One region of the Cohnella yongneupensis genome, then DNA from elsewhere that is predicted to be linked to it. Evidence: predicted binding sites of a transcription regulator. Region 1 holds the regulator's gene; the other holds the start of a gene.

Evidence for each region. Region 1 encodes LexA, which represses DNA repair genes until DNA is damaged. Its sites were predicted from a motif close to CGAACATATGTTCG; they were not measured.
Region 2: a site for LexA is predicted at 3,476-3,489, ahead of addB (helicase-exonuclease AddAB subunit AddB). Genes of this name have one in related genera too.

The regions. Positions count from the first base shown of each region.
Region 1 covers NZ_JBHSNC010000056.1:240,803-250,582, forward strand. The annotation lists gene ACFPQ4_RS20875 (YdcF family protein) at 1-349, shown strand, start outside; gene ACFPQ4_RS20880 (AAA family ATPase) at 425-1,402, shown strand; gene hflX (GTPase HflX) at 1,433-2,716, shown strand; gene ACFPQ4_RS20890 (methionine gamma-lyase family protein) at 2,937-4,220, shown strand; gene ACFPQ4_RS20895 (MerR family transcriptional regulator) at 4,308-4,721, shown strand; gene glnA (type I glutamate--ammonia ligase) at 4,752-6,080, shown strand; gene ACFPQ4_RS20905 (NADPH-dependent FMN reductase) at 6,239-6,781, opposite strand; gene lexA (transcriptional repressor LexA) at 6,945-7,565, opposite strand; gene yneA (cell division suppressor protein YneA) at 7,727-8,140, shown strand; gene ACFPQ4_RS20920 (DUF896 domain-containing protein) at 8,364-8,549, shown strand; gene ACFPQ4_RS20925 (hypothetical protein) at 8,596-9,117, shown strand; gene ACFPQ4_RS20930 (HAD family hydrolase) at 9,131-9,780, shown strand, end outside.
Region 2 covers NZ_JBHSNC010000057.1:160,333-170,112, forward strand. The annotation lists gene ACFPQ4_RS22070 (hypothetical protein) at 1-19, shown strand, start outside; gene ACFPQ4_RS22075 (S-layer homology domain-containing protein) at 72-3,380, opposite strand; gene addB (helicase-exonuclease AddAB subunit AddB) at 3,573-7,112, shown strand; gene ACFPQ4_RS22085 (UvrD-helicase domain-containing protein) at 7,109-9,780, shown strand, end outside.

The sequences.
Region 1 (9,780 bases):
CGGCGGCAAAGATAAGCCGACAGCCCGGTTGTCGGAAGCGGAAGGAAGCCGCGAATATTTGATCGCTCACGGAGTTCCGGACGAAGCGATCGCGATGGATAAGCTGTCCCGGGACACGTACGAGAATTTGTTGTACGCGAAGGACATTATGTCCGAGCAAGGCTGGCATTCGGCGGTCATCGTCACGCACAGTTATCATGGTTCCAGAGCCGCGGATATGGCGCGGACGCTCGACTATTCTCCCGTGCAGGTTCAAGTGACGGACTCCGAAGTGCTCAAGATCCATTATCACGAGGCTCGCGAAGTGCTTGCTTACACGAAGTGGCTCGTCCGCAAAATGTTCCTATGACTAGGGTTTGACCTGCGCGAATACATTGGTACTGCGGAATTTTCGTCCGACTAAGGCCAAGGTAGGGTGAGCGCGATGAACGCAAAAGTAGGCACATCGGGAACGATAGGATCCTCGTCATCGGCGAAGCGGCCTTCCCGGCAAATTAACGTCGTTCTGCGCAACGCGGAATCGTCGGGCGGTTACGGCGCTTTCGAAGCGCCTGCGGCGAACAAAGCGCCGCTTCCGCAGACGGGCCCGTGGATCGAGTGGCAGAAAGAGCTGGACCGCATGATCGGTCTGGATAACGTGAAGGAACTCGTTTACGAAATATACGCTTTGCTTCAGGTGTCGCAATATCGCTCCGAATCGGGGCTTCAGGCGCAACCGCAAGTGTATCATATGATTTTCAAAGGGAACCCGGGTACGGGCAAGACGACGGTTGCGCGGCTGCTCGCCAAGCTGTTCCAAGGGATGGGATTGCTCGCCAAAGGTCATCTCGTGGAAGTGGAGCGCGCGGACCTCGTAGGCGAATACATCGGACATACGGCGCTCAAGACGCGCGATCTCGTTAAGAAAGCGATCGGCGGCGTGCTGTTCATCGACGAGGCTTACAGCTTGGCGCGCGGCGGAGAGAAAGACTTCGGCAAAGAAGCGATCGATACGCTCGTCAAAGCGATGGAAGATTACAAAAATCAATTCGTTCTTATTCTTGCTGGCTACACGATGGAAATCGAAGCGTTCATGATGACGAATCCGGGTCTTCCTTCGCGATTTCCGATTCAAATCGAATTTCCGGATTACTCGATCGATCAGTTAACGCTGATCGCGGAGGGCATGATGAAGGAAAGAGAATACACGCTGCTGCCGCAGGCGTTGTTCAAGCTTCGTCAATTGCTCGCCTACGAAAAGAACGAATCGTTCTATCATTTCAGCAACGCCAGATACGTACGCAACGTGCTCGAGAGGGCGATCCGCAATCAGGCCGTGCGCCTGCTTACGACGTATCCGTCCAGCTCGCCGGGACGGCATGAGCTGATGGCGCTCAAACCCGAGGACTTGCGGGGCTTATGATCAAGCGTAATTAAGAAAGGTTGGCTCCGGATGAAAATGAGCACATACGATACGAGCGCGGAACAGCTGGAAAAAGCGATTCTCGTCAGCCTCGTCACCGACAAAGTGAAACGCTCCGGCTCGGACCCGGAGCATTCGCTCGCTGAGCTCGTATCGCTAGCCGAGACCGCAGGGGTCGAAGTGATCGGTACGCTGATGCAAAATAAAGACGTGCCGGACTCCAAGTGGTTCGTCGGAAAAGGCAAAGCGCAGGAAATCAAGGAAATGGCCGAGGAGACGGGCGCTACGACGGCGATCTTCGACCAAGAGCTGTCGGGGGCGCAAGTTCGTAACCTCGAAGTAGCGCTCGATTTGAAAATTATCGACCGCACGCAGCTTATTCTCGATATTTTCGCCGGACGGGCGAAGACGCGCGAAGGGATTTTGCAAGTCGAGCTTGCTCAATTAACGTACTTGTTGCCTCGTCTGTCCGGCCATGGCGTCAATTTGTCGCGCCTGGGCGGTGGCATCGGGACGAGAGGTCCCGGCGAGACGAAGCTCGAGATGGATCGACGCCATATTCGCGACCGGATCACCGAGCTGAAGCGTCAGCTCGAGACGGTCGTCCAACACCGCGTCCTGCATCGCGAGCGCCGGCGCAAGTCGGGCGTCGTGCAGGTCGCGTTAGTCGGCTATACGAACGCGGGCAAGTCGACGCTGCTCCGTCAGCTGACGGCTGCCGACGTCCTCGCCGAAGACAAGCTGTTCGCGACGTTGGATCCGACCTCGCGCAGCTTGACGCTGCCAAGCGGCAAAGAAGTGCTGCTCACCGACACGGTAGGCTTCATTCAAAATTTGCCGCATGATCTCGTGGCGGCTTTCCGGGCGACGCTCGAGGAAGCGAACGAAGCGGAGTTGCTGCTGCACGTCGTCGATAGCGCGTCGCAGATGCGCGAGCGTCAGCAACATGTCGTCGAAGAAGTGCTGCAAGAACTCGGAGCCGGCGGTAAAGCTACGCTTACCGTCTATAACAAAATCGATCAATGCGGTGAGGACGTGCTGGCTTTGTTGCCCGGCGGTCCGGACGTCATTCGGGTTAACGCGTTCTCGGAACAGGATTTGGCGCAATTGCGGGAAGCGATAGAAGATCGGATACTCGGCGACGTGGCGCAATTCCGCATTCCGGCTTCGCGCGGCGATTTGGCGGCGCTCGCGTATCGCGTCGGTGAAGTGACGGAGCAAGACACCGACGACGACGATCTGATCCTCACGATTCGCTTGAACCCTGCCGATATGGAAAAACGCGGCCGCGCGCTCGAAGAGTACCGGGTTTAAAACGACCTTGGCAAGCGCGTTGCTTGTGTATTTGGGCACGGTAACCGTCTTAAGGCGCGATTTTTGTTAATGACGCTACATTTTCGGGTTATCACTTGTAAACAAATGTAAGTTGATCTAACGTAAATATCGGAACCGTCTCTCGAATGGATATCGTACGGATTCGGAGACCGGTTTGTTCGTTGCGCTGCAACGGATACATAAGAAGGGAAGACAGGTTATGCAGGACGGCAACAAGCAACGATTTGACGAGGCGTGGGAGCAATGGGCCGATGCGGCGGAGGAACAAGTCGCCGGGCGGTTTCGGCAACTGGATCGCATTGTCGAGCGCAATCAGTGGAAAGTTATACGGGCGTTTCAGAATCATAAGGTGAGCGATTACCATTTTGCCGGTTCGACGGGTTACGGCTACAACGATCGCGGACGCGAAGTGCTTGATCTCGTGTACGCGGACGTGTTCGGCGCGGAATCCGCGATCGTCCGGCCGCATCTCGTGTCGGGAACGCACACGATATCGGCTGCGTTATTCGGTATATTGCGGCCGGGAGACGAGCTCGTATTCGTTACCGGCAAGCCTTACGACACGTTGCATAAAGTAATCGGCAAACCGGGCGACGGTACCGGATCGCTCGCCGACTGGGGCATTCGCTCGACGTTCGTGCCGCTGTTAAGCGACGGGGGAGTCGATTGGGAAGGCGTTGCCGCGGCGACAACGGAGCGCACGAAAGTGTTCGCCATCCAGCGCTCGAGAGGCTATGATTGGCGGCCTTCGTTCTCGGTCGGACAGATCGGGGACATGGTCAGCCGCTTGAAAGACTTGCGTCCGCAGGCTTCCGTGTTCGTCGATAACTGTTACGGCGAATTTACGGAAGAGCGCGAACCGACCGAAGTCGGCGTCGACCTCATTGCCGGCTCGCTGATCAAAAATCCCGGAGGCGGGCTTGCTTCGAGCGGAGGATACATCGCGGGTCGCGCCGATCTGGTCGAGCTTGCGGCATTCCGCTTGACCGCACCGGGCATCGGCGGCGAAGTCGGAGCGATGCTAGGCACGACGCGCGCGATCTACCAAGGCTTGTTCCTAGCGCCGCTGTTAGTCGGGCAAGCGGTAAAGGGCAGTATTTTCGCGGCGGCGGTATTCGGCAATCTCGGCTTCGAGACGCATCCGAAGTGGGACGATCCAAGGACCGATTTGATCCAAGCGATCCGCTTCGGCAAGCCAGATCCGCTTATTCACTTCGTGCAGGCGATCCAGCAAGCGGCAGCCGTCGACTCGCACGTCGTACCGGAACCATGGGACATGCCGGGCTATGAGCATCCCGTAATCATGGCGGCGGGAACGTTCATCCAAGGCGGCAGTCTGGAGCTGTCGGCGGATGCTCCGATCAGGGAACCCTACATTGCTTACATGCAAGGCGGACTTACTTATGCGCATGTGAAGTTAGCTGTACAGCGGGTTTTGTCGGTTTTCAGCGAACGCGGATATTTGAAAGATCTCGCCCAATAAAACCTTACATGCCTTGACATGTTTTTGCTACGAGGATACAATGTAAGTGATTTCAAAAACAACAGTCAACTGGAAGGTTGGTATGACATGGGCGACGAGATTCGCAGGAATATGGCGTTGTTTCCGATCGGCATCGTAATGAAGCTGACCGACCTGACCGCCCGCCAAATCCGATACTACGAACAACATGAGTTAATCCAGCCCGCTCGCACGGACGGCAATCAGCGGCTGTTTTCTTTCAATGACGTAGAACGTCTTATGGAGATTAAATCGCTGATCGAGAAGGGCGTCAATATCGCGGGAATCAAGCAAGTCATGAATCCTGTCGGGCAGGGCGAGAGCGATGCGACGATTATTAACGAGCAGTCGGAAGTTAAGCGTCGCGAGATGTCCGATTCTCAGCTGCATCGCATGCTGAAGCAACAGCTCATGCAAGGCAAACGTCCAGGTCAAGTTTCTTTGATCCAAGGCGAACTATCGCGCTTTTTCAAAAACAAATAAAACGGCTGATGCCCAATCTAGGAGGCTGTCATGAGCTACACTCGCGAAGATATTAAGCGGATCGCCAAGGAACAGAACGTACGGTTCATCAGACTTCAATTCACGGACCTTCTCGGCACGATCAAGAACGTCGAGATTCCGGTAAGCCAGCTGGACAAAGCGCTCGATAACAAAATGATGTTCGACGGCTCCTCGATCGAAGGATACGTTCGGATCGAAGAATCCGATATGTATTTGTACCCGGATTTGAGCACGTGGGTCGTATTCCCTTGGGTAACGCAAGATCGCGTCGCTCGCCTCATTTGCGACATCTATATGCCGGACGGCACTCCGTTCGCGGGCGACCCTCGCGGCATTCTGAAGCGTGCGCTGCAAGAAGCTGAAGATATGGGCTTCTCGACGATGAACGTAGGACCTGAACCTGAGTTTTTCTTGTTCCAGACGGACGAGAAGGGTAACCCGACTATGGAACTGAACGACCAAGGCGGATATTTCGACCTTGCGCCGACCGACCTAGGCGAGAACTGCCGACGCGATATCGTGCTCATGCTCGAGGAAATGGGCTTCGAGATCGAAGCATCCCACCATGAAGTTGCGCCAGGTCAGCATGAGATCGACTTTAAATACGCAGATGCGATCAAAGCGGCTGACCAAATTCAGACGTTCAAGCTCGTCGTTAAGACGATCGCGCGTCAACATGGCTTACACGCAACATTCATGCCGAAGCCGCTGTTCGGAGTGAACGGTTCCGGTATGCATTGTCACCAATCGCTGTTCCGTGGCAACGAGAACGCGTTCTACGACGCGGACGACAAGCTCGGATTGAGCGCGATTGCTAGACAATACATGGCGGGTATTTTGAGACATGCGCGCGGATTCGCGGCTATCACTAACCCTACGGTCAACTCGTACAAACGACTTGTTCCTGGTTATGAAGCGCCTTGCTATGTGGCATGGTCCGCAAGCAACCGTAGCCCGATGATTCGGATTCCGGCATCCCGCGGCCTTAGCACGCGCATCGAAGCGCGTAACCCGGATCCTGCGGCTAACCCTTACTTGGCGCTTGCCGTCATGCTGAAAGCCGGCTTGGACGGAATCGCGAACAAAATGACTTCCCCGCCGCCGGTCGATCGCAACATCTACGTGATGAGCGAAGAAGAGCGCATCGACGCCGGCATTCCTAGCTTGCCGATCAACTTGAAGGAAGCGCTCAACGAGATGCTTCGCGACGACGTCGTCTGCGAGACGCTCGGCGATCACGCGCTTAGCCACTTCTACGAGCTCAAGGAAATCGAGTGGGACATGTACCGCACGCAAGTCCACCAATGGGAACGCGATCAATATTTGACGATGTTCTAAATCTAGATCGTATTGCTGACCGGCACCGCGATGTCTTCGGACCTTCGCGGGCCGGTTTTTTAGTTGGTGTTCGGGAAACCAAAAACAGGATGGAACAGCGATCCGATCGCTGACCCATCCTGTTTGGTTTTCTTCACGGACATTAGCTATGCGCGGGACTAAGACCTGAGTGTCTTTAACGCGCCGCTCCAAGCGACCACCTGGTCAAGCATACCGTTCAAGTTAGTCAGGTGTAGCTCGGCTGGTTTGAACACGCTGCCGTTCTCGAAATCCGTGAACAACGATAACGCTACATGGACGCGCACGTCCGCTATCGATACTTCCCCTAATATGCCCCGAAGATGCTCGGCAGCGCGGGCGCCACCTACGGAGCCATAGCTGACGATTCCCGCGGCTTTGTTGTTCCACGCTTCGCGCGCGAAATCGATCGCGTTCTTCAACGCTCCCGTGATACTGTGGTTATATTCCGCGACGACGAATACGAAGCCGTCCAAGCTTGCCAGCTTCGTATTCCATGCGGTAGCTTGTTCCGTGGCATCCGCTTCGCCAAGCAGAGGAAGCTTGTATTCAGCGATATCTACGATCTCGTAATTGGCGTCGTTGCGTCCATCGGCAATTTTCTTTACCCACTCGCCGACCTGAGGGCTGACGCGGCCTTGCCGCGTGCTTCCAAGAATGATTCCGATTTTTAACGTTGGCATATAATTCTCCTGTCGAGTGTATTTGTCGTATGTTCAGACAACTCCTATAATGTCCATGAACCGACGTTTTATGCTCGAATGCCATTTTGTCGCACAAAAAAAGAGGTTCCCCAGCCCCGGTGTACGTGGGCAATGGAGAAACCTCTAATTAGTTAAAGCATGTTTACATAAAGGAGCGAATCAGGCCGATGACTTTACCTAGGATGCTGACGTTCGGGTAACGAAGAGGCGACATGCTGGCATTCTCGGGTTGGAGACGGATATGGTCGCGTTCCTTGTAAAACGTCTTGACCGTAGCTTCATTGTCTTCCGTCATCGCGACGACGATATCGCCGTTCGTTGCGTTCGGTTGCTGGCGGACGATAACGTAGTCGCCGTCGTGGATACCGGCTTCGATCATGCTATCGCCTTGTACGGAAAGCATGAATACCGGTTGATCGCCGACCATCGTCGTCGGCAGCGGGAAGTATTCTTCGATGTTCTCCGTAGCGGTAATCGGCACGCCGGCCGTTACTTTCCCGACTAGCGGGATTTGGCGAACGGATGAGGCTAGTCCGTACATGGATTCGTCATCGCCTAGAATCTCGATCGCGCGAGGCTTCGTCGGGTCGCGGCGGATTAAGCCTTTCTTTTCTAGGCGATCCAGGTGACCGTGGACCGTGGAGCTGGAAGCGAGGCCTACAGCTTCGCCGATTTCGCGAACGGACGGGGGATAACCCTTTTCCCTAACTTCAGTCTTAATGAATTCTAAAATGGCATTTTGGCGATTGGACATCTTGGACACGCCAAGCCCTCCCTATGTATCAGTTCATGATGACAAATTATAACACAGAACTCGAGTTCGCACAAACATTCGTTCCGCCGAACAAATGTTCCAAAATTTGTTGACACGATCATGTGTTCGTGTTAATCTGATACCAGAACAAATGTTTGGGGTGAGCGTAAATGGTACATACATGGGTATCCGGATCTTCTGCTCCTGCTTCTACTATTCATAAGATGGTGGCTCCTTTGAAGCCTAGATACGCTGTTAGAACGGCTTCAGCAACGACGCGTTCGCATCGCGGTCTAGGCGTTGCACGCTCCTTGTTTATCGTGATCGCCTTTGTTATCCTGTTCAGCGGCTTTGCGTTCGCACATACGTTCGCATCGAGCGAAGCGGGCACTCCGGCATCTGCGAACGAGATTGTTATCTCCGTTGATAGCGGCGACACCCTGTGGGAATTAGCGGGTACTTATAAGAAGGACAATATGGATACACGCGAAGCCGTTCACGTGCTTATGAAGCGTAATGGACTTGCGTCCTCTTCTTTGCACACCGGACAGACGCTCGTATTGCCGGCAAAGATGCTTCCTTAACAGCATGAGAACAAAATCCGAACACATATTTATAGTTAGTAACTAGATGAACTAAGTCACCTCACAAGTAGCTAGCTTGTATGACTTTACATAAGAACACGTCATGAGAACGCATGTTCTACAGACCGGGAAACCGGTCTGTTTTTGCGTCCGCCGTTTTCTTGACAAGGCAACTGCGTTAATGTCAAAGTAGAGTAGGTATATTGAAGGGAGTGACATCGACATGGAGAAGCATATCCAACGTATTAATGAATTAGCGCGCAAAAGCAAAGCCGAAGGCTTAACGGAAGCGGAAGTCGTCGAGCGCGATCGGCTGCGGAAGGAATACTTGATCAATTTCAAGAAAAACTTCAAGCAACAGCTGGATCAAATCGAAGTCACGGATGAGAAACCAACGATTATTCACTAAATAGATCGATGGCAAACCGCAGCAGTTATTGACGAGGAGGAGCTTTATGTCCCGTTCATGGGAACGCATGGTTCAGAAAAACGCAAAGCAAGTTAACAAACGCCGTAAAAAAAACGGCAAAAAATCGATCAGCGAATCATCGTCACCGCAAGTCGACAAGTTCAAAGGCCGCAATTACGTCGTGCCGATCCTGCTTGTCATGTTGATCGCGCTCTACGTTACGTTAGCTAAACCTTGGTCGGAAGATTTCTTGACCGATCCGACTTTGTTCTGGGTGACGATCGGGTGTTATATGCTGCTCGCGCTGTTCTATTTTATGCGCCGTCCTTATTTGTCCGTTACGCGCGACATGCTGGAGACGCGTAAGTTTACCGGTTACAAGCAATTACGTCCAACGGACGTCCGCAAAATATCGATTCAACCGGGCTATGTCGTCATCGAGACGATCAAAGGCGGTAACTGGGTATTTTCTAAGCTGATGAACCGTTTCCCGATCGAACGGATGACCGAGAGACTAAAAATATACGCAGACCTGCACCATGTGGAGTGGGAACAGAAGACGAAGTGAGGAGAACTTGGGGATGTCGATTAAGGCCGTATTATTCGATCTAGACGATACGTTATTGTGGGATGAGAGAAGCGTTACGGAAGCGTTTCGTAACACGTGCAAACTAGCCGCGGAGTCGACCGGGCTTGACGAGCATGCATTGGAAGCATCCGTGCGCAAAGAAGCGCGCGCCTTATACGAAACCTACGAGACGTTCACTTTTACGCAAATGATCGGAATCAACCCGTTCGAAGCGTTATGGGGCCATTTCAAAAAAGGCGAGCATGAGATGTTCCGAAAGCTGGAGCAGCTCGCGCCGACGTACCGGACGAACGCTTGGACAGCTGGACTGGCAGCGCTTGGCGTCGATAATCCTAGTCTGGGCCAGCAACTTGCCGAGCACTTTCCGGCGCAGCGTCGCAGTCTGCCGTACGTTTATGACGAGACGTTCGCCGTGCTGGACGAGCTTCGGAAAGACTACAAGCTATTGTTACTAACGAACGGCTCGCCTGATTTGCAACAAGAGAAGCTGGACGGAATGCCGACGCTTATTCCGTACTTCGACGCGATCGTCATTTCCGGCGATTTTGGCGAAGGCAAGCCGTCGCCGCGACTGTTCGCCCATGCGACGGAACGTATCGGCATTACGGCGGAAGAAGGCGTAATGGTCGGCGACAAGCTGAC
Region 2 (9,780 bases), on a different contig from region 1:
GTATATGAATATTTCATAAAAGAAGAGCCGCCCGGGACGGATAATCGTCCTGGCGGCTCTTTTATTATCGATCAATGTCTCGTGTTCAAGTAATAGGCCATAATGCGGCTAATAAAGACGGATGCTTCCGCTCGCGTCATTTTTTTGTCAGGTAGCAAGTAGCCTTCCGGAGTGCCAGTCATCAAGTCAATAATGGTAATTGTTTCCAACCATTCTTTGCCTATGGTGACTTTATTCCCGTCCTTAAAAAAGCCTAGAGTGGCTTCTTTCATCGGCGGCAAGTCCAATGCGATGGCTGCCCAGATTCCCGCTTCCATTCTGCTCACCGCTTTCTCGGGATTGAAGTTCTCGCCGTAGTCAAAAGGTTTGAACCACCCGCTGGATAAGGCGTACTGGATATAAGGGGACGACCACCGCGAATTCGGTACATCTTTGAAGTGTGACGTCGTCACTCCGGAAATATTGGTTTTCACCGCTTGATTCAGCATTTTAACGAATTGTTCGCGGCTAATGGCAACTTCCGGCCGGAATGTCCCGTCGTTGAATCCGTTTACGACGCCTTGCTCGGCTAACCATGAAACCTCGTTTTTGGCCCAATGGTTGACCATGTCCGGATAGACGATAGGGAACTTAATGTCGAACGCATATTTGGTAAGCGTCTTGGTTTGCGGCGAGAAGGCAATGAAGCTGTTATTCCCGAGCGTTGCCGCATAGTCCATATCCGTCCCGAACTCGCCCGATTCCCATACTAACGTACCGTCATAACGGAATTTCGCGGCGGCGCTCACGGTTTTAAACTCCGGCTTTCCGATATGTTTCCAGACGAAAATTCCGTCCTCTTGCGCGCGGATACTGACCGTATTTTCGGTTTCAATCGTATTTATCGTTTCTCCTTTAAGAGTCATCATGACTATGTTCCGAAACGTCGGAACGAAAATCTGACCTTCATGAATAAGCGATGGCGACATGATCGTCTGTTTCAACGTTTTCGTCCAAATTGTCTTACCGTCAGGTTGAATGGCCATTATTTTTCCATCGCCGGTAGTGGTGATGATCGTTCCATCATCGGCGATAACGGGTTGGAGGAAATCCCTATCCGTAGTACCAAGATCGGCTTGCCACTTTAGATCTCCTGTTGCGGCATCGATAGCATATAATTTTCCGGAATAGAGTACCGGATTACGGACGAACGCCGTAACTATGCCGCTTGCTTTCTTTACCGCGACATAGTACAACACCGATTCGTCTTTCGAGAACACCGGTTGAAACTCGACGTGCCCGTCTACGGGGAGCGACCAACCCGGGGAATAGTCCGCTTTATACTGGAAAATCTGCCCGCGGGAGTTATCATCTTTGTTAGCGTAAATGTACCTTTCTTGATTGAAAGCAGTGAAGATGTTGCCTTTGCTGTCCAGCAACGTTGCTCCATGGTGATTTGTCCCGAAAGAAAGCTTTTTTATTATCTCGCCCGTGGAAACGTTGATTTTAAAGAGATTACCTTTGTCGGTACCAACATAAACGGCATTGTCCAAGCCAAGAACCAGGCTTTCGTAGACGTTTTGGAAGCCGGAACTTTCGACGTTCGTCGACCAACGTTCCTTTCCTTCCGGGGTGACGGATTTAACGAGCCCATTTGAAGTGACGAACAAGAGGTTCCCTTCATTATCGAGCAGTGCGCGTTGGTTATCCGGATATCCATCGCCGGAGGGTGCGGGAAGTTCCCAAACCGCATTGGCGCTCGCTTTACCGATCGGTACCGGCGTGCGGCTTTTGACTATGAAATTTACTTTCGTCTCGAAGGTTTGATACCTGATGGTTACGGTAGCTTTGCCCGGCGATAATGCTCGGGTCGAACCGCTTGCGTCAACGGATACGACTTTCGGATTCGAACTGACGAAGGTAGCGCCTTTGGCTAGCGGAGATTTTACCCCGTCGGCGTAATGTACGAACATTTCCAGGTAAAGATATTCGGATACGAGACGCGTAACTTCCGATGCGCCGTTATAAAAAATTCCGACTATTTGATCGTTCTTAGGGAGTTCGACGAATTGATCGCCTAACTTCATTAGATCGCCCTGAGATGTTCCGATATAGATCGAACCGTCATCGCCAACAGCGATAAGCTGTGCGAGCAATCCGGATTGGTTGAACGATCGGGTGACGACTAGTTGATCGTTCAAGCTCACGAGACCGTCCGAAGTTATGAATAACATATCTTCACCCATGGCATCGACGATCCCAGTAAGGGTAGACATTTCGGGGGGATTGAGCACCGTTGCTCCTTTGGCATCAAACAAGGTGAGCTCTTGTTTATTAGCAGAGAAGTTATAGGATAACGAGAGAAGCTTTCCATCCGAACGGGGGAACAGCGTTACGGTTGGACGCACCGACGTTTGCCAGAGCGGGATTCCGTTGGAATCGAAAACCTGTAAAGTATCTTTGCGATTGTTAATGAAAACTGTTCCCTCGGCTGAAACGGTTAATTGCAGCCTATCTTCCTGGAATTCTCGCAATAGACTCATGTACCCGTTTTCGATCCGATATAGAGCGTTCTTTCCGCTCGTTTGTCCTGCGGATGTACTAGTAATACCCCACGTATATTTCGAAGTCATGAAGTAAAGTTTTCCGCTGGAATCCATGGCAAGCTGTCCGGCTCCTCCTGAATCGTCCAACTTATGCTGTATGCCCGCATTTCCGTTTTGTTGTATTTCGTCGATAATCGCATCATTAATGACTTTCGCGCGCTCTGCAACGGACAAATTTATGTTGGAAAAATCAATTGCAGGTCTGAATTGAGTAAGCGTCGCGAATATGCGGTCCGTACCATTAACGCGAAACGCGTACAATCCACTGACGCCAGCTCTACGGCTTACTTCTGCTCCATCTGGACTTAAAGTAATAAGAGTATCCGATAAGTTAGCCAGCAAATGAACGTATCCCGTGTCTCGCGCGACAAATTTGCTTATATCAGCGGCTGAAGTTTCGTATACCCATTTGGTCGTCCCCGATGGCGCGATTGTGTACAGATTACCGGCTGAAGAAATATAGAGCGTACCGTCAGCGATCTGTTGAAATCGTACGGGCTGCGCGCCTGAATTGGATTGAGGATTAATCTTGATCGGGGATTTCCAAAGCGTCTTTCCTTCGGCAGACACAGCGACGATATACCCATCGGATACAGGCGCATATACGGTACCGTTCTGACCGATAAAGGGTTTGGAGATCACTTTTGAACCGACGGTAGCATGCCATTGCTCGTAATATTTGGCAGGCGCGGTCGTCTCCGCGGCGACAATAGATCCTGGTAATAGCGTAGTGAATAGATACATGCACATAAAATATAAAAGTATTGCTGGTTTAAGCTTGGTTCGTTTAAGCATGCCGGGCCTCCAAATGTCGCATTTTGTTCAAAAAGCTAACTGTAATGAATTCAACATTTGGACAAAATATCCTTCTTTTCCCTTTATTCGACTCCCGAACGCCTGTGCGCCTATCACCGCTTATGGTACAATAGTCGGAGTTGGCTCGGGGTGCGGACAAGCTCCCGACAAGCAAGAATGGGAGGTGCGGACGTGTCCCTTCGGCTCATAACAGGTCGATCCGGAAGCGGCAAAACGCGGTTCGCGTTGGACGAAATCAGAAGCAGGCTGCAGTCAGATCCGCTAGGCGCGCCGCTCATTCTGATCGTGCCGGAGCAAGCGACTTTCCAAGCGGAATACGCGATGGCGACGACGCCGGGGCTCGGCGGCTTCATGCGGGTTCAGGTACTCAGCTTCCGCAGGCTCGCGTTCAGGGTCATGCAGGAAACGGGCGGCTCCGCGGTCATTCCGATTCACGATAACGGAAAAGCGATGCTATTGCATAAAATATTGGAAGCGAAGCGGGACAACCTGAAGCTGTTCCGCGGAGGCGCGACGGAGTCGGGTTTAGTCGCACGCATGAACGAATTGTTGACGGAGATGAAACGGTACGGCATAGACAGCGCCAAGTTGCTCGGCAGGGCCGAAGCGGAGGCTAAACGATCGTTCGTCGCGCCGGAGGCTTCTTTGCTGCCGCTCAAGCTGCACGATCTATCGCTCGTCTACTCCGAAATGGAGCGCGAGCTCGCCGGACGTTGGCTGGACGGCGAAGATATGTTGGATTGGTTAACGAAGGGCGCCTCCGACGCGCCATCGCTTTCAGGCGCGGAAATCTGGCTAGACGGCTTCCACGGGTTTACGCCGAACGAATACGCGGCGATCGAATCGCTCATGAAGCGGGTCGAACGGGTATCGGTGACCTTATGCGTGGATCGTCCTTATTTGTCCGGCGAGCGGCCGGACGAGCTGGCGTCGTTCCATCCGACCGCGGTAACGTCTGCGCAGCTATGCGAGCTGGCTGACGCCGCGGGCGTTCGGTTGGAGCCGGCCGTGTCGCTGACGCCGGCCGTGTCGCCGCGATTCGAGCGGAACCCGATGCTCGCGTTCGTAGACAGCAATTGGGATAACCGCAAAAGATGGTCGGGAGACGCAGCTTTATTGCGCCCCGATCATCCCGAATGCGGTCTGTCGCTGCATGCCGCCGTTAACCGCCGGGCGGAAGTCGAGGCGGTAGCTCGCGATATGCAGAGGCGCGTTCGCGAGCAAGGCGGCCGTTGGCGCGAGCTGGCCGTGTTCGTGCGCCGTATCGGCGATTACGCCGACTTGCTGACGGCGATTTTCGGCGAATACGGCATTCCGTTTTACCTGGACGGCAAATCGGCGGTTTCGCATCATCCGTTCGTCGAATTCGTTCGCTCCGCCTTGGAGTGCGTATCCGGCGGCTGGAAATCGGAAGCCGTATTCCGCTGCGCGAAAACCGATTTGCTAGGCGCATCGGACGCGATCATTACGCGAGACGAAATCGATAGATTGGAAAATTACGCCTTGGCGACGGGCATAGACGGTTGGCGTTGGCATGACGACCGGGTATGGTATCCGTTGCAACGCGGAGATATAGAGGAAGAACGTTCGGAGGAAGACGCGGAAGAAGCGATGCGTCGATTGCTTGCCGTGCGCGATTCGCTGTTGCGTCCGTTACTCGCGCTGGAGAAGCGAATGAAAGAAGCGACGACCGTACGCGAGTTGTGCGAAAGTTTATATGCCTTTCTAGAAGATACGGGAGCGGCGGATACGTTGGAACGCTGGAGCCAAGCGGACGCGGACAACGGTCAGCCGGGACGGATGATGGTTCACCGGCCGTTATGGGACGGCGTATTGCAGCTATTGGATCAGCTAGTAGAGCTGATGGGCGATCAACCTAAGGACGTGCAGCTATTCACGGGCATGATCGATTCCGGATTGGAGGAGCTTAAGCTCGGCGCGGTTCCTCCGTCGTTAGACGGCGTGCTGATCGGCAGCCCGGAGCGGACGCGATCGGATCGCGTTGAAATTGTTTACTTGCTCGGCGCGGGAGACGGCGTTATGCCGATGCCGATCGCCGAGAACGGGTTGCTGGACGAGAAGGAACGCGACCTATTGGCGGCCGACGGAATCGCAATGGCGCCGGGCGCGAGAAGAAGGCTGCTCGACGAACGGTTTCTAGCGTATCTTACTTTGACGACGGCGTCCAAGCATCTATGGATCAGTTATCCGCAGTCGGATGAAGAAGGGGCGGCTTTGCTGCCGTCTTCGTGGATCAAGACGCTTAAAAAATGGTTCCCCGGCATCCCCGAGCAGGTCATTGCCGCCGAGCCGCATCCGTCCGACGACGAACGGGCGCAGCTTGCCTTCGCGGTGCATCCGGGACGCGCGCTGACGCATCTGATCGCTAGACTGAGAGGCTGGCGGCAAGGCGAGGAGATCGCATCCGGTTGGTGGAACGTGTACGAATGGTTGAGAACGCAAGAGGGCTGGAGCGAGCGTCTGGCATCGCTTATTTCTTCTTTGAGATATACAAACGAAGAGAAACCGCTGCAGCCGGAGACGAGCCGGCTCTTGTACGGCGATCGGTTGCTGGCGAGCGTGTCGCGGATGGAACGGTTCGTCGCTTGTCCGTTCCAGCATTTTGCCGCTCACGGGTTGAAGTTGAAAGAACGGCAGCTCTATCGCGTCGAATCGCCGGATATCGGCCAGCTGTTCCATGCCGCGTTGCGGCAAACGACGGAGAAGCTGTTCGCGGAAGGCGTAGCGGGCTTGGATGCGGCGCGATGGCAGGCGGAGGCCGCTGCCGCGGTTGAGCGGCTGCTGCCGCGCGTGCAGTCGCAAATTTTACTGTCGTCGGGACGGCATCAAGTAATGGCCCGGAAGCTGCGGGACATCGTAAGCCGAGCTTCCGCTATTATCGGCGAGCACGCCGGGCTGTCGGCATTCAGGCCCGTCGGCTTGGAGCTCAGCTTCGGACCGAACGGCTTGTTGCCGCCGTTATCGCTCGAATTGGGCGGCGGACGCTACATGGACATCGCCGGTCGAATCGACCGCGTCGACGCGGCGGAATCCGCGGACGGACTGCTCCTGCGCATTATGGATTACAAGTCTAGCAGCGTGAAGCTGAAGCTCGACGAAGTGGCGCACGGCTTGTCGCTGCAGATGCTCACTTATCTCGACGTCGTCGTTTCCCATGCGCCTCACTGGCTCGGGAAGCCGGCGAAGCCTGCCGGCGTGCTTTATTTTCACGTGCAAAATCCACTTATTCTCACGCCGAACGGCATGTCGGCATCGGAAGCGAAGGATGCGTTATTCCGTCAATATCGCATGCAGGGTTTACTGCTCGCGAACGGGGATTCCGTCAAGCTGATGGACGAGTCGCTTAACGATTCGAGCAAATCGGCGGTCATTCCCGTCGAATTCAAAAAGGACGGCACGTTCTCCTCGCGCTCCCAAGTCGCGGACGATGGCCAGTGGAGCGTGCTCCGCAGCTCGGTAAGATCGCAAATTCGCCGAATCGGCAAAAGGATCGTCAGCGGTGACGTCGCGATCAATCCTTATAAGCTTGATCGCCGCAGCCCGTGTCAATTTTGCGAGTATCGTCCGGTGTGCCATATCGACGCCGAGGTCGAAGGCAATCCGCATCAGACGTTAACCCGCGCGGCTAACAAGGACGAGCTGTGGCAACGCATTGCCAAGACAGCGCAGGAAGGGGGAAGCTCGCAATGAGTCAGCTAGCCGATTGGCCGGTTAAACCGGAGGGCAGCCAATGGACGGACGAGCAATGGGCGGCGATCGTAGCTAGCGACACGAACTTGCTCGTCGCAGCCGCGGCGGGCTCGGGCAAGACGGCCGTTCTTGTCGAGCGCATCATTTCGCGGATCGCCGACGAGACGAAGCCGCTCGACGTGGACGCGATGCTCGTAGCTACCTTTACGAAGGCGGCCGCGGCCGAGATGAAGGAGCGCATTCGCCACGCGCTGGATAACGCGCTGGAGAAAACGCCCGATTCTAAGCATCTCCAACGTCAGCTTGCGTTGCTTCCGAGAGCATCCGTTACGACGCTGCACTCGTTCTGCCAAAGAATCGTCGAACGCTATGCGCCGCTAATCGAGCTTGATCCCGGGTTCCGGTTGGCTAACGAGACGGACACCGAGCTGCTTCGCATGGATACGTTAGACGAGTTGTTCGAGGAGCGTTACGCGACGGAGGGCGAGAGCGGGTCGCTGGCGCAGCTTGCGGAAGTGTTCGGCGGCGAGCGCAACGACGAGCCGCTCCATCGCCTCGTGCTGGAGCTTCATAAATTCGCAGGCAGTCATCCATGGCCGACGCATTGGCTACGGCAGATGGCGGGACAATTCCGCGGCGCGGACGTTGATAGCTTAGTGCAGTCGCTATGGGTACGCAGCTTAATGAGCGATACGATGCTGCAGCTGCAAGGTACGATCTACATGCTTCGGTCCGCGCTTCGTCTTGCGCACGATCCGGGAGGACCGGCGCCGTATATCGATACGTTATTCGCGGATATCGACTGTCTCGAGAACGTTGCCGAAGCTTTTCGGACCGGCGGCTTTGCGGAGTGGCAAGCGTCGGTCGCGGGTATCGCGTTCGGACGTCTTAAAGCCTGCAAAGGCGACGAGTACGATCCTGTCCTGATCGATCGGGTCAAGGGACTGCGCGACTCCGCCAAGAAAGCCGCGGCTAAGCTATCGGAGGAATGGCTCGTCCGTTCACCCGCGCAATACGCGGAGGAGCTTTGCGCGATCGCTCCCCATATCGAGCAGCTCGCGGAGCTGGCGATCGTCTTCGACGAGCGGTTCGAGCAAGCGAAGCGGGCGAAAGGAATTCTTGATTTCGGCGATTTGGAGCACTATGCGCTGCGCATTCTTCGCGATCCGAGCTCGACGCCGGAGCTTAGCGTTCCATCGCAGGCGGCAATCAATTTCCGCGAACGGTTCGCGGAAATTTATTTGGACGAATACCAGGATACGAACGAGGTGCAAGAAGCGATCGTATCGCTGATCGCGCGCCGCAAGCCGGGTAACGTATTCATGGTCGGAGACGTAAAGCAGAGCATTTATCGGTTCCGCCTCGCGGAGCCGGGACTGTTCTTGAACAAATATAAGACGTATGACGTACTTACGTCCGGCGGCGACGGATATGGACTGGCCGCGCCGGAGACGAGCGCGGAAGGCAAAGCGGCTGACGGCATGCGCATCGATCTGGCTCGTAACTTCCGTAGCCGCAGGGAAATCATTCACGCGGTCAACCATGTGTTCGGTTTGATCATGCGCGAGCCGGTCGGCGAGATGAACTATGACGACCGGGCCGAGCTCATTTACGGCGAGGGATATCCGATTCCAAGCGATGCCGCGGACGCTGCAACGTCACCTTATGCGGTCGAGATGATCGTCATCGACGCGGCTAAGCCGAGCGAAGACGACGCGCAAGCCGGAAGCGAGGGCCAAACGGCGGACGCTGCGGACAGCGGCGGCGAGGCGTCGGGCTCGGCGGACGGCGAGGGCGAAACGGAAGACGCGGAAACCGCACAATTGGAGGCGCGATGCATCGCTACCGAAATCCGCAAGCTGATGGGCATGGAGAGCGAGGATGCATTGCCGTTCGCCGTCTACGACGGCAAGAACAAGCTGCATCGTCCGTTGCAATTCCGGGACATCGTTATTTTGCTGCGCGCGGTTTCGTCGCAGGCGCCGGCGCTTTTGGACGAGCTGCGGGCGGCGGGCATACCCGCTTACGCGGATCTCGCCACCGGTTATTTTGCCGCCACGGAAGTCGACGTTATGCTGTCGCTCTTGTCGATCATCGATAATCCGCATCAAGATATTCCCCTCGCGGGCGTGCTGCGTTCGCCGATCGGCGGCTTCACGGCGGAGGAGCTTGCGCTTATCCGTCTGAGCAAACGGGGTGCTAGTTATTGGGACGCGGTGAACGCCGCGGCGTCGGCTGAACTCGCGCTAAGCGGCAAGCTTGCTGATTTCGTGCGCAAGCTTGGTGGCTGGCGGGATTACGCGCGCCGGGAGCCGCTCGGCGATTTGCTGTGGCTCCTCTATCGGGAGACGGGCTATTACGACTACGTAGGAGGGTTGCCCGGCGGGGGACAGCGCCAGGCGAATTTGCGCGCGCTAGTGAACCGGGCGACGCAGTACGAGCAATCGTCCCGTTTCCGCGGTCTGTTCCGGTTCCTGCGGTTTCTTGGCCGGATGCGCGATACTGGAGCCGATCTGGGAGCGGCGCGCGCGCTCGGAGAGAGCGAGAACGTCGTACGCATCGTCTCGATCCATCGCTCCAAAGGGCTTGAATATCCGGTCGTCTTCGCCGCGGGACTTGGCCGCTCGTTCAACCGGCGAGATTTGAACGGATCGTTCCTCAAGCATAA